DNA from 4 places in the Mesorhizobium sp. M0047 genome. Region 1 is predicted to be linked to each of the others. Evidence: predicted binding sites of a transcription regulator. Region 1 holds the regulator's gene; each other region holds the start of a gene.

Evidence for each region. Region 1 encodes PhoB, which activates phosphate uptake and scavenging genes when phosphate is short. Its sites were predicted from a motif close to TGTCATNNANCTGTCAT; they were not measured.
Region 2: ppk2 (polyphosphate kinase 2) is a predicted target of PhoB. The motif match lies at 1,214-1,230, and genes of this name have one in related genera.
Region 3: NKJ89_RS01100 (LTA synthase family protein) is a predicted target of PhoB. The motif match lies at 1,724-1,740, and genes of this name have one in related genera.
Region 4: NKJ89_RS17140 (esterase-like activity of phytase family protein) is a predicted target of PhoB. The motif match lies at 1,273-1,289, and genes of this name have one in related genera.

The regions. Positions count from the first base shown of each region.
Region 1 is NZ_JAMYUW010000019.1:59,676-62,777, reverse strand. Features, by position in the region: gene pstB (phosphate ABC transporter ATP-binding protein PstB) at 1-711, shown strand, start outside; gene phoU (phosphate signaling complex protein PhoU) at 737-1,444, shown strand; gene phoB (phosphate regulon transcriptional regulator PhoB) at 1,464-2,153, shown strand; gene eglC (endo-1,3-1,4-beta-glycanase EglC) at 2,686-3,102, shown strand, end outside.
Region 2 is NZ_JAMYUW010000022.1:13,715-16,816, forward strand. Features, by position in the region: gene NKJ89_RS20845 (aldo/keto reductase) at 13-1,056, opposite strand; gene ppk2 (polyphosphate kinase 2) at 1,337-2,257, shown strand; gene NKJ89_RS20855 (dihydrofolate reductase family protein) at 2,308-2,955, opposite strand.
Region 3 is NZ_JAMYUW010000001.1:221,489-224,590, reverse strand. Features, by position in the region: gene NKJ89_RS01100 (LTA synthase family protein) at 1-1,685, opposite strand, end outside; gene fabD (ACP S-malonyltransferase) at 1,962-2,915, shown strand; gene fabG (3-oxoacyl-[acyl-carrier-protein] reductase) at 2,972-3,102, shown strand, end outside.
Region 4 is NZ_JAMYUW010000016.1:3,329-6,430, forward strand. Features, by position in the region: gene NKJ89_RS17135 (LacI family DNA-binding transcriptional regulator) at 36-1,061, shown strand; gene NKJ89_RS17140 (esterase-like activity of phytase family protein) at 1,399-2,874, shown strand; gene NKJ89_RS17145 (L,D-transpeptidase) at 2,929-3,102, opposite strand, start outside.

The sequences.
Region 1 (3,102 bases):
CAGTCGAAGGCGCTGAAGGACATTACGCTGTCCTTGCCGGAGCGCAGCGTCACCGCCTTCATCGGGCCTTCGGGCTGCGGGAAGTCGACGCTGCTGCGCGTCTTCAACCGCATCTACGAGCTCTATCCCAAGCAGACGGCCGAAGGTCAGGTGCTGCTCGACGGCCAGAACGTTCTCGACCGCTCGCAGGACCTCAACCTGCTGCGCACCAAGATCGGCATGGTGTTCCAGAAGCCGACGCCATTTCCGATGTCGATCTATGAAAACATCGCGTTCGGCATCAGGCTCTACGAGAAGCTGAGCAAGTCGGAGATGGACGGCCGCGTCGAGCAGGCGCTGAAGCGCGCGGCACTCTGGACCGAGGTCAAGGACAAGCTTGACGCCAGCGGCCTCAGCCTCTCCGGCGGTCAGCAGCAGCGGCTCTGCATCGCCCGCACCGTAGCGGTGAAGCCGGAAGTCATCCTGCTCGACGAGCCCGCTTCGGCGCTCGACCCGCTGTCGACCGCCAAGATCGAGGAGCTCATCGACGAGTTGCAAGCCGATTACACGATCGTCATCGTCACCCACAACATGCAGCAGGCGGCGCGCGTATCGAAGCAGACGGCCTTCATGTATCTGGGCGAGCTGGTCGAGTTCGACCGCACGGAGAGGATATTCACGTCGCCCCGCGAGAAGCGCACGCAGGACTACATCACCGGCCGCTTCGGCTGAGCTCAGGCATACGAGGAACAGGATCATGAGCGAACATACAGTCGCTTCTTTCGACGAGGATCTCGGTCAGATCAGCAAGCTCATCAGCGACATGGGCGATCTCGCCAGCTCGATGGTCGGCGGTGCGACCAAGGCGCTCTTGAATTCCGACAACGCCTTGGCACAGCGCGTCGTCTCCGATGATGCGATCATGGACGCGCGCCAGCGCGAGCTCGACGACCGCGCCATCACGCTGATCGCCAAGCGGCAGCCGATGGCCGATGATCTGCGCCATGTCGTCGGTTCTATCCGCATGGCCGGCGATCTCGAACGCATCGGCGACCTTGCCAAGAACATCGCCAAGCGTGTCGGCACTGTCGGCCTCAGCGTCACGCCGCGCGACCTTTCGCACTCGATCGATGGAATGGCACAACTGGTGCTGATCCAGGTGCAGGGCGTCATCGAGGAATATGCGGCGCGTGACGCCGCCGCGCTGGCGAAACTGCGTGCCGACGACGAACGCATCGACGTCAAATACACCTCCGTGTTCCGCGAGCTTCTCACCTATATGATGGAAGACCCGCGCAACATCACCGCGTGCACGCATCTTTTGTTCTGCGCCAAGAACCTCGAGCGCATCGGCGACCATGTCACCAACATCGCGGAAAATGCCTATTATGTTTTGACCGGCACGCAGCTGCCGGCCAATCGTCCGAAACAGGACGAGACGACAATGTCCGCGCCCGCGGCATGACGACAGAGGTAACCAGCCGATGATCGCGCCACGCATCATGGTGGTGGAGGACGAGGAGCCGCTAGGCGTGCTGCTCCGTTACAATCTGGAGTCCGAGGGCTATCAGGTCGAGGTCGTGACGCGCGGCGACGAGGCCGAGATCCGGCTGCAGGAGAACGTGCCTGACCTTCTGGTGCTCGACTGGATGGTGCCGGCGGTTTCCGGCATCGAACTCTGCCGGCGCCTGCGAATGCGTCCCGAGACCGAGCGGCTGCCGATCATCATGCTGACCGCGCGCGGCGAGGAGAGCGATCGCGTGCGGGGCCTCTCGACCGGCGCCGACGATTATCTGGTCAAGCCGTTTTCGACACCGGAGTTCATGGCCAGGGTCAAGGCGCTGCTGCGCCGTGCCAAGCCGGAACTGCTGTCCAGCGTGCTGAAGGTCGGCGACATCGTGCTCGATCGAGAATCGCACCGGGTCTATCGCAAGAAGAGCGAGATCCGGCTCGGGCCGACCGAATTCCGCCTGCTCGAATTCATGATGCGCCATCCCGGCCGCGTGTTCTCGCGCAGCCAGCTGCTCGACAACGTCTGGGGCGAAACGATCTACATCGACGAACGCACGGTAGACGTGCATGTCGGGCGGCTGCGCAAGGCCGTCAACAACGGCCGCATGCCCGACGTGATCCGCACCATTCGGGGTGCAGGGTACGCTATCAGGGAAGATTAGCCGATAGATCGGAACCAAGGTTCAAATTCGATCAGCAGGTGGTCGCCAATGGCCACGCGATGGCAGACATTCAAGCAGGCAGGATCGAAGTCTAAACTGCCCTTCGCGGTCGTGGGCTCGGCGCGTACCTTGACTGGCTGGCGATTGCCCTCCGATCTCCCAATTCGCTTTTCTGCCAGGCTGGCCGCAGGCACGGCCCGTGACACTTTAGTTGGTCACATTGCTATCTTGCCCGCAGACCTCCGATCAAAGTCGCGCGCCTCAAGAAACAATTCGAACTAATATGGCTATGTGCCCACTAGAGGACGTGGTTTCGCATAAATGCGCAATTTTATTAAAAATTGCATCCGACTAAGAGCGAGTTTCCCTCTTCTTTATTGATTGTATGTGCTCCGAATAGCCAATACGATCTTGGATCGGATGACGATTCCGCGGGAACGATCTCGTTCGTTGCAACGTTGCTTTGAAAGCGGTCGCCGGACCCTGCGCCGAATGACTTGACCAGGTCGGACACTAAGAGGAAGGATTTCTGATGAGCACGGTCTTAAACGCCAAAGGTATTCCTCTTCCCTACACCGGCGCGTCCAGTCATTGGTTCTCGGCAACCGGAGCCGGGGCCGAACTGCACGGCACCTCAGGCAACGACTCCTTCTGGGGAGACACCGGCGTCAATGTCACGATGTACGGTGGCGCCGGCGATGACTACTATCACCTCTATTCCACCAACAATAAGGCGGTCGAAGATCCCGGGGCCGGGATCGACACGATCGACACCTGGATGAGCTACAAGCTCCCCGACAATTTCGAGAACCTGGTCGTTACCGGCGCCAATCGATATGCGTTCGGAAATGCGTTGGACAACATCATCAAGGGCGGGTCGGGTCATCAGACGCTGGATGGCGGCAAGGGAAATGATGTCCTGATCGGCGGTGACGGCGCCGACACTTTC
Region 2 (3,102 bases), on a different contig from region 1:
GAATTTCGCTCGTCAGATGCCGCTTCGGTCAATCACCAGATCGGCGGGGCCGAAGCGGTCCTTTGCCGTCAGCTGCTGGTGCCAGTAGGGATAGAGCAAGGGCGGCCGGCTGACCGCGTCGAGGCGACCGCGTTCGTCGCCGGTGAGCACCAGGCTCGCCGCCGCGATGTTGTCCTGGAACTGCGCTTCGGTTCTACCGCCGATCACCAGCGAACTGACCGCCGGCCGGCCGAGCAGCCAGGCCAGTGCCACCTGCGCCGCCGACACACCGCGCTGCGTGCCGATCTCGACAAGCACGTCGACGATCCGCCACAGCCGGTCCTCGTCGCGGATCGGCGGTTCGGACCAGCCGGCGAGCTGGCGGGCGGTGGGGCTGTCGCGGCGGTATTTGCCGGACAGCAATCCGCCGGCAAGCGGGCTCCAGACCAGGACGCCGAGCCCCTGGTCGACGGAAATCGGCAGCAATTCATATTCCGCCTCGCGCGCTTCCAGCGTGTAGTGGATCTGCTGGGTGACGAAGCGCGGCTGGTGATGGCTGTCGCTGATGCCGAGCGCCTTCATCACCTGCCAGCCGGAATAGTTGGAACAGCCGACATAACGGATCTTGCCCTGGGCAACCAGCGTGTCGAGCGCGGCGATGGTTTCTTCCAGCGGCGTTACGCCATCCCATTCGTGCAGGAAGTAGATGTCGATGACGTCGGTCTTGAGCCGCTTCAGGCTCTTTTCGCATTCGCGGATCAGGTGATGGCGCGACAGGCCCTCATCGTTGGGACCTTTGCCGATCCGCATCCGTGCCTTCGATGCGATCAACACGTCGCCCTTGCGCTTGCCGCCGAGGGCTTCGCCAATGATCTCCTCCGAAATGCCGTTCGAATAGACATTGGCGGTGTCGATGACGTTGATGCCGGCATCGATGCAGAGGTCGATCATCCGGCGCGCCTCGTCGAGGTCGGTTTTGCCGACAGCCGAAAACGCGCCGGCGCCGCCGAAAGTCATGGTGCCCATTGTCAGCGTCGAAACCTTCAGGCCGGAACGGCCGAGAGTGCGGTATTCCATGTCAGTCCTCGCGATTGCATTAGGGAAGGGGCGTTGGGGAAGGCCACCCCGAATGTGGCCGCTATTTGTAGGACAATTTGAGCAGCTTGTCGCCATGCCACGACAACGGATCGATCGTGCCTCACGGGGTTTGCAGCGGCGACGTCATGTTCCAGGCTGCAATAAAACCGTCATTACCGGCCTATATTGAAGTCGGCTCAGGTGTTGCCGCTCCGAGACGCAAGCCAGCAACTACGGGCGCCGACGTGGACCGACAGCGCTTGCAAGCGGAGCAACTGATATGACCGAGCTAAAGCAGAATTCTCCAGCCAGGGACTGGCTTGAAGCCGAGCTCGCCGACACGCTAGACGAGGACTATGAGCTCGAAATATCGGAGCCGGCGCTGTCGATGGAGATCGCCAAGATCTACAAGAACGCGCATCCGCCTTCGATCGAACGCATGCAGTATTTTCGCGACTTGATCACCTTGCAGTCCGAACTGATCAAGCTGCAGTCCTGGGTCGCATACCACAAGAAAAAGCTGGTGGTGATTTTCGAGGGCCGCGATTCGGCCGGCAAGGGCGGCGTCATCAAGCGCATCACCCAGCGGCTCAACCCGCGCATCTGCCGTGTCGTGGCACTGCCGGCGCCGACCGAGCGCGAGAAGTCGCAATGGTATTTCCAGCGTTATGTCCCGCATCTGCCGGCCGGCGGCGAAATCGTGCTGTTCGACCGCTCCTGGTACAACCGCTCGGGCGTCGAACGGGTAATGGGCTTTGCCCAGCCCGATCAGGTCGAAGAATTCTTCCGCGACGTGCCGGAGTTCGAGCGCATGCTGGTCCGCTCGGGCATCACCGTCGTCAAATACTGGTTCTCGATCACCGACGAGGAACAGCAGATGCGCTTTCTGATGCGCATCCACGATCCCATGAAGCAGTGGAAACTGTCGCCGATGGACCTGCAGTCGCGTGTGCGCTGGGAACAGTACACCAAGGCAAAGGAAGAAACTTTCATCCGGACCAACATCCCGGAAGCCCCTTGGTTCATCGTCGAGGGCAACGACAAGAAGCGGGCGCGGCTGAACTGCATCGACCACCTGCTCAAGCAAATGCCATATGAGGAGGTGCCGCACGAGGAGATCACGCTGCCCGAGCGCGTCTTCAACCCCGAATACGAGCGCCAGACGCTACCGCGCGAGCTTTATGTGCCGGAGAAGTATTGAGATAGACGAAGCTGCGATCTCCCCCTCGCGGGGGGAGATTGGCTCTCCACCTAAGCCCGCTTGATGGTGACGTGCGTGGCGAGCGGCGTCGCAACCTGCTCGCTGCAGACATAGCCGAGCTTGACCATGTCCAGGCCGCCAAAAAGGTTCTCGCCCGTACCGAGCAGCACCGGCGCGATCGCCAGATGCATCTCATCGATCAGCTTCTCCTGGAGATATTGCTGGATGGTGGCGACGCCGCCGCCCACCCGCACGTCCTTGCCATTAGCCGCTGCTTTTGCCTGTTCAAGTGCCGAATGGATGCCGTCGGTGATGAAATAGAAGGTCGTGCCGCCCTCCATGACGATCGGTTCGCGCTTGTGATGGGTCAACACGAAAACCGGCACATGGTAGGGCGGGTTATCGCCCCACCAGCCCTTCCAGCTGTCATCGGGCCATTCGCCGCGGATCGGTCCGAACATGTTGCGGCCGAGGATCCATGCGCCGACATTCTCGAAACTGCGCGCCGCGAACGCCTCGTTTATATCGGTGGTGCCGCCATCTTGTCCGAGCACCATCTCACGGAAGGTGCGAGTGTCGACAAACCACTTGTGCAAGGATTCCCCACCGACGCCGAGCGGATTTTGCAGATCCTGATCGGGACCGGCGCCATAACCGTCGAGCGATAGGGTGAAAGCGTTGACACGAAGTTTGGGCATGCGAGCCTCCTCTCAATAACCACTTGCACTTCACAATCAGTTTCTTATAGCAAACTGATTGTGAAGTGCAAGTGGTATTCTAGGGCGACGATCGGACTGTCGGCTCTGAAGACAAGCCAGCGGCCTCGCTGGCGAGAACCGGTCGTT
Region 3 (3,102 bases), on a different contig from region 1:
CCGGCCGTCTTCAGGATATGATAGGGCAGGAAGGCCGGGCTGACGGCACCTATGTCTTCAGCAGGCCCGGTGCGGTTCGACCAGATGACCAGCGGCGTCTTGTGATGTTCGAGGGCGGCCTCGGGCGACGCTTCCTTGCGCGGTGCGACATTGTCCTTGAGGAACCCGGTTTCGACGTAGACCGGCCCCAGCGGCGGCAGATGGTCGCCGAAGAAGGCGATCACGGTCGGGCGGGAGCGCTTCTTCGCCCATTCGACGAGGCGTTCAAGACCACGATCGGCGTCGGCTGAGCCCTCGGCGTAGCTGAGCAGCGATTCGCGCGCCCATTGGCTGATCGGCGCCTGCACCGTATGCGTCGGATTGTAGTAGCGGTTCGGCTCATAGGGGCCGTGGTTTTGCAGGCTGACGGCAAAGAAGAACACCGGCTCGTCGCTGGCGTCCGCCTCGCTGATGATCTCGTCGGTCATCGCTGCGTCCGATGCCAGCGGCCCGCGCTTTTGCATTGGCGGCAGCGTCTCTTCCGATTTGAAGTCGTTGAACCCGAAATCAGCATAGACCGCGCCACGGTTCCAGAACCAGTTCGTGCCGGGGTGGATGGCGCGCGCCCGGTAACCCTGGCTCTTGAGGAAGGTTGCCAGCGAAGGCGTCGGCGTGCGCACGTACTGCTGATAGGGGATGCTTCCGGCAGGCAGGAACGCATTCGAGAAGCCGGTCAACGCCTCGAACTCGATGTTGGCGGTCATGCCGCCGAATTCCGGCGAGAACATAGAGCCCGAGCGCAGTGCCCGTACGTTGGGGATCGGATCTGGCTTGATGCTGACTCCGGGCAGCTTGGTCGGATCCCAGAAGGATTCGCTCATGACGATGATGATGTCGGGCTTCTCGGCCGGTACCGAGGCGCTTACATCAGGCCTGCCGATCGCGGCAATTGCCTTGTCGGAATAGCCCGGTGGCGCCGAGACATGCGCCATCGGCACGTTGAGAGCAAAGGCCAGCGCAAAACCGTTGGAGGCATAGTTCTCCTTCTGGTCCCACATGATCGGTATGATCTGCAGCCGATCCCTGGTCCAGGAGAAGGTGGCGTAATCCATGATCGAAACGAAGAAGGCGAGCAGCGGCACTGCCAGCGTCAGCCGGGCAAGGCGCCCCTTGCGGCTGAGCGCCGGTACCTTGCGGCGCCACAGCCGCCAGCCGTAGACGAGCAGCGACAGGCCGGCGACGATGCCGACGACCATGGCGAGCGCGGTCATCGGCCGGTCGCGCACCAGCAGCGGCAACAGCGCGAAGATCTGGCGGGCATAGAGGAAATCGGTCGGATAGAGCGGATCGCCGAGATAGTGAGACTTCTGGTGACCGACGAAAGCAAGGGAAAGCGTCAGCGGCGCGACAATCATCAGGCTCTGGTGGCTGCGCCCAAGCACCGCATCGAGGCCAACCAGGATCAGCGCAAACACGACAATGGTGGTCCAGCCCGGCTTGAGCGGCTGCAGGAAGAAGGAGACCGTGCCGGCAAAGTCGCCGCGCACGATCAGTTCGATGGCAAACACCAGGATGGCAGCGATGGCCAGGCTGACCAGACCATAGCGCACGACCGGCCATCTCCTGCCCGGCAGGTAGCCGGTGGAGGGGTCGTCTTCCAGGAACTGTGGCGCGGCCTTACCGGCGCGTTTTGAACTCTTTGCCACTTTTGATTTCCCCACCCAGCGACAACACGTCACTCGATTGTCATGGATTTGTCACGCAATGCTAGCGCCTGTAAGCAAAATAAGAAGAGCCAGCAAACGAATCGTGAGCGGTTTTCATCAGGTGTGATCGGCAAAAAGCTTTTCGGAATAGGCACTCGGCGGGTGACACTGCCGTCAGGAAGGATTGAAGTGGCTTGACTTGGCAGCCTGCCTTGCGTCACAGGCAAGCAAAACTCGTCTACCAGGCAAGCAAAACCAACCCTTGGGAGCCCTCGCATGGCCGTTGCATTCACCTTTCCTGGACAAGGCAGCCAGGCTGTCGGCATGGGCAAGGATCTCGCCGACGCCTTTCCGGAGGCGCGCAGGATTTTCCAGGAGGTCGATGACGCGCTCGGCGAAAACCTGACGAAGCTGATCTGGGAAGGACCGGAAGAGACGTTGACGCTGACCGCCAATGCGCAACCGGCGCTGATGGCGGTGTCGCTGGCCGCGATCCGGGCGCTGGAAGCGCGTGGTTTGTCGCTGAAAGGCAAAGTCGCCTATGTCGCCGGCCATTCGCTGGGCGAATATTCGGCGCTCGCGGCGGCGGGCTTCGTTTCGGTTGCCGATGCCGCCCGGCTCTTGCGCATCCGTGGCAACGCCATGCAGGCGGCGGTGCCGGCCGGCGAGGGCGCTATGGCGGCGATCATCGGACTGGAGCAGGCCGATGTCGAAGCTGCCTGCGCCGAGGCCGCCCAGGCGTCCGGGAAGGGCTCTGTCTGCCAGGTGGCGAACGACAATGGCGGTGGCCAGTTGGTCATTTCCGGTGCAAGAGCCGCGGTGGAACTGGCGGCAAAACTGTGCACTGAAAAGGGAGCCAAGCGCGCGCTGATGCTGCAGGTGTCTGCGCCCTTCCACTCCGCGCTGATGACGCCCGCCGCCGAGATCATGCGCGAGGCACTCGCCAGCGTGGCGAAGGCCGCGCCGATGGTGCCCATCGTTTCCAACGTCAGCGTCACCCCGACCAATGACCCCGACGAGATCGCGCGGCGTCTGGTCGAGCAGGTGATCGCCCGCGTGCGCTGGCGCGAGACAGTGGAATGGCTTGGGGCAAACGGAGTCACCACGCTTTATGAGATCGGCGCCGGCAAGGTGCTTTCAGGATTGGCGCGGCGCATCAACCGCGACATCGCCACGGCCCCGGTCGGCTCAGCGGCCGAGGTCGAGGCGGCGCTGGCGGCGCTTGCATAAAGCGTCATTCGATCCCATCCCTATAAAAGAGTGTTCTTCTCAATCAGGAGACAAAAATGTTCGAATTGACCGGCCGCAAGGCGCTCGTAACCGGTGCATCCGGGGGCATCGGCGAGGCCATCGCCAGGGTGCTGCATGCGCAAGGCGCTATCGTCGGCCTGCATGGCACCCGCGTCGAGAAACTGGA
Region 4 (3,102 bases), on a different contig from region 1:
GCCGGTGCTAGCCACATAAGGGGGAGAACAGTCATTTGGCATCCAGCATTCACGATCTTGCCCGTCACCTGAACATTTCGATCGGCACGGTGTCGCGCGCCCTTAACGGCCGTGCCGACGTCAATGCCGACACGCGCCAACGCGTGCTCGAAGCGGCCAGGACACTCAACTACTCGCCGAACCAATCCGGCCGCAGCTTGCGGCAAGGCGCCACCCATTCGATCGCCTTCATGATGCAGCCGCATCCGGGCGACCAGCAATATGGCGAGCCGTTCTTCATTCCGCTCCTGATCGGGCTGCAGGCAAGGCTCGCCGAAAGCGGGCTCGACCTGATCGTGGTCATGGGCGCTCCGGGCGACTATCAGCAGGAGCGCCTGCGCCGTGTCGTCGAGACGCGCCGGGCCGATGCAGTGGTGCTGGCCTGGACGCGGCGCGAGGACGAGCGCATCGACTATCTCACCCAGGTCGGTTTCCCATTCGCCACGCTCGGGCGCAGCCGCTCCGGAGCCAAGTCCTACCCTTCCCTCGACCTCGATTTCGAAAAGGCCGGAGCCGATGCGGTCGACCGCCTCGTGGCGCGCGGCCACCGCCGCATCGCCGCCATCCGCCCGTCGCTCGACCTCAATTTCGGCTATCTGTTCCTGACCGGCTACCGCAAGGCCTTGCGGCGGCATGGCATCGAGGTCGACCCCGAGCTGATTGCGTCCGGCTTCATCAACGAGGCCGCAGGCTACGAAATGACGCCGCAGGTGATGCGCTCCAAGGACCCGCCGACCGCCATCATCTTCAACAATGACGCGATGGCGCTTGGCGGCTGCAAGGCGCTGGCCGAGATGGGCATCAGGCCGGGTCACGACATGGCGGTGACCGTCATCGTCGACACGCCGCTCTGCCGCTACTTCTCGCCGGCGCTGACCGCCTTCCGCCCGGCGCTGGAGCCGATGGGACAGCGGCTCGCCGAAATGCTGCTGGCGTCGCTGCCCGCCTTCGCCGGCCCGGATGGTCCGCGGATCATGCGCGAGGTCTGGCCGCTGGAGCTGGTGGCGCGCGACAGCGACTGATGCTGCGCGGTCCGATAAACGCGTTTCGATCGACCGGCTTCTCGCCCGCCTCGGCCAATTCCATGAATATCCGGGAATGACGGGTCCCGTGCGCGGCCTGCGCATTCGAGATGTCGGTCGTCGACCAGGTCCTGACGAAGTGATTAATTCTTTCCGCCAATCGCATTTTTTTGTCGTCGCGTAGAAAAGACGGCAGGCATGCATCGTGCGCTGTCACGCAAGCATCATGTTCGCGCCGTAGACCGCGTTTCGGGAGCGCGCGGCATCATCAATGTTGCACCTCTATCAGCTTTTCGTCCTGCGGCCGCTTCGGCGCATCTCACAAAGAGGTTCATCCATGAAACACCTGCACCGAACCGCGTCGCTCGGCGTCGCGCTGGCCTTGTTCGCCGCCTTGACGCCGGCGCTCGCCGACAGCACCGCGACGATCGGCGGCCTCGTCAACAAGGGACTGGTCGGCGTCGGCCGCATCCCGGCCGCCCAGCGCGACAAGTTCGGCGAGACCTTCGGCTCGGGCTCCGGCATGTCGATCGACACCGCCAGCTGGACACGTGATGCGGGCGGCTACAAAGGCTCGCTCTGGCTGCTGCCGGACCGCGGTTACAATGTCGTCGGCACCACCGACTACCGGCCGCGCCTCAACACTATCGGCATCGAGTTTACCCCGGCAGCACCAGGCACCGCACCGGCTGCCGGCCAGGAGCAGACGGGCGTCAAGGCAACGCTTGCCGACACCATGCTTCTCACCGACGACAAGGGTGCCGATGCCACCGGCCTCGATCCGCTCAACGGCGTGCGCGCGGCAAGCGGCGACATGCCGATCCTGCCCGAAGCCAGCGGCAAGCTGGCGCTCGACAACGAGGCGATCGCGCGCCTGCCCGACGGCACCATGTTCATCTCGGACGAATACGGCCCCAACATCTACCGGTTCTCCGCCGACGGACATCTGCTGTCGGCGACCCAGCCGCCCGCCGCCCTCGTGCCGATGCGCCACGGCGCGCCGAACTTCGCCTCCGACAATCCCGGCCCGGGTGCGGCCGAGCCCGATCCGAAGGATCCCGATACCGGCCGCCAGAACAACCAGGGCCTCGAAGGCATGGCGATGACGCCCGACGGCAAGTTCCTGATCGCCGTGCTGCAGTCGGCGCCCCGGCAGGATGGCGGCGATTCCGCCTCGACCCGCCAGAACACCAGGGCGCTGGTCTATGACGCTTCCGACCTCGCCCATCTCAAGCTAGCGCATGAGTATGTCGTGCCGCTGCCGGTGTTCAAGGATGCCAAGGGCAAGACCAAGATCGCCGCGCAAAGCGAGATCGTGGCGTTGTCGGATCAGGCCTTCCTGATGCTGGCGCGCGACAGCGGCAACGGCCAGGGCGTGAAAGGCGACACCTCGCTGGTGCGCCAGATCTTCGTCGTCGACGTCTCGGCCGCGACCGATATTGCCGGCGGCGCCTTCGATGCCGCCGACAAGCCGCTGGCGCCCAAGGGCGTGCTCGACCCGTCGGTGACGCCGGCAAAACTGACGCCGTTCATCGATATCAACGATAGTGCCGAACTCGGCCGCTTCGGCCTGCATAATGGCGCGCCAAACGACAAGAACAACCTGTCGGAGAAGTGGGAGGCGATGTCGGTGGTCAGCGTGCTCGATCCGAAACTGCCCGACGACTATTTCCTGTTCGTCGCCAACGACAACGACTTCCTCGCCCAGGACGGCTTCCAGATCGGTGCGCCCTACAAGGCCGAGGACGGCGCCGATGTCGACACCATGTTCCTGGTCTACCAGGTCACGCTGCCGGGTCTGGCCAAGAAGTAACGACAACACAAAGGCGGGCGCGCTGAGCGCGTCCGCCTGAGGGATCGTGACGGCTTACTTCAACATCTCCGCGTCCCTTGGCACGCCCGCATCGATCGGCTCGGCGGTCCTGCTCGAAACGGCCATGATCTTGCCGGCAGCCGACAGATTGGGGCGCACGAAGACCGGCGCGACGCCGTTGACCCGGCTGTAAAGGTCGATGATGTCCTGGTTCATGAAACGCACACA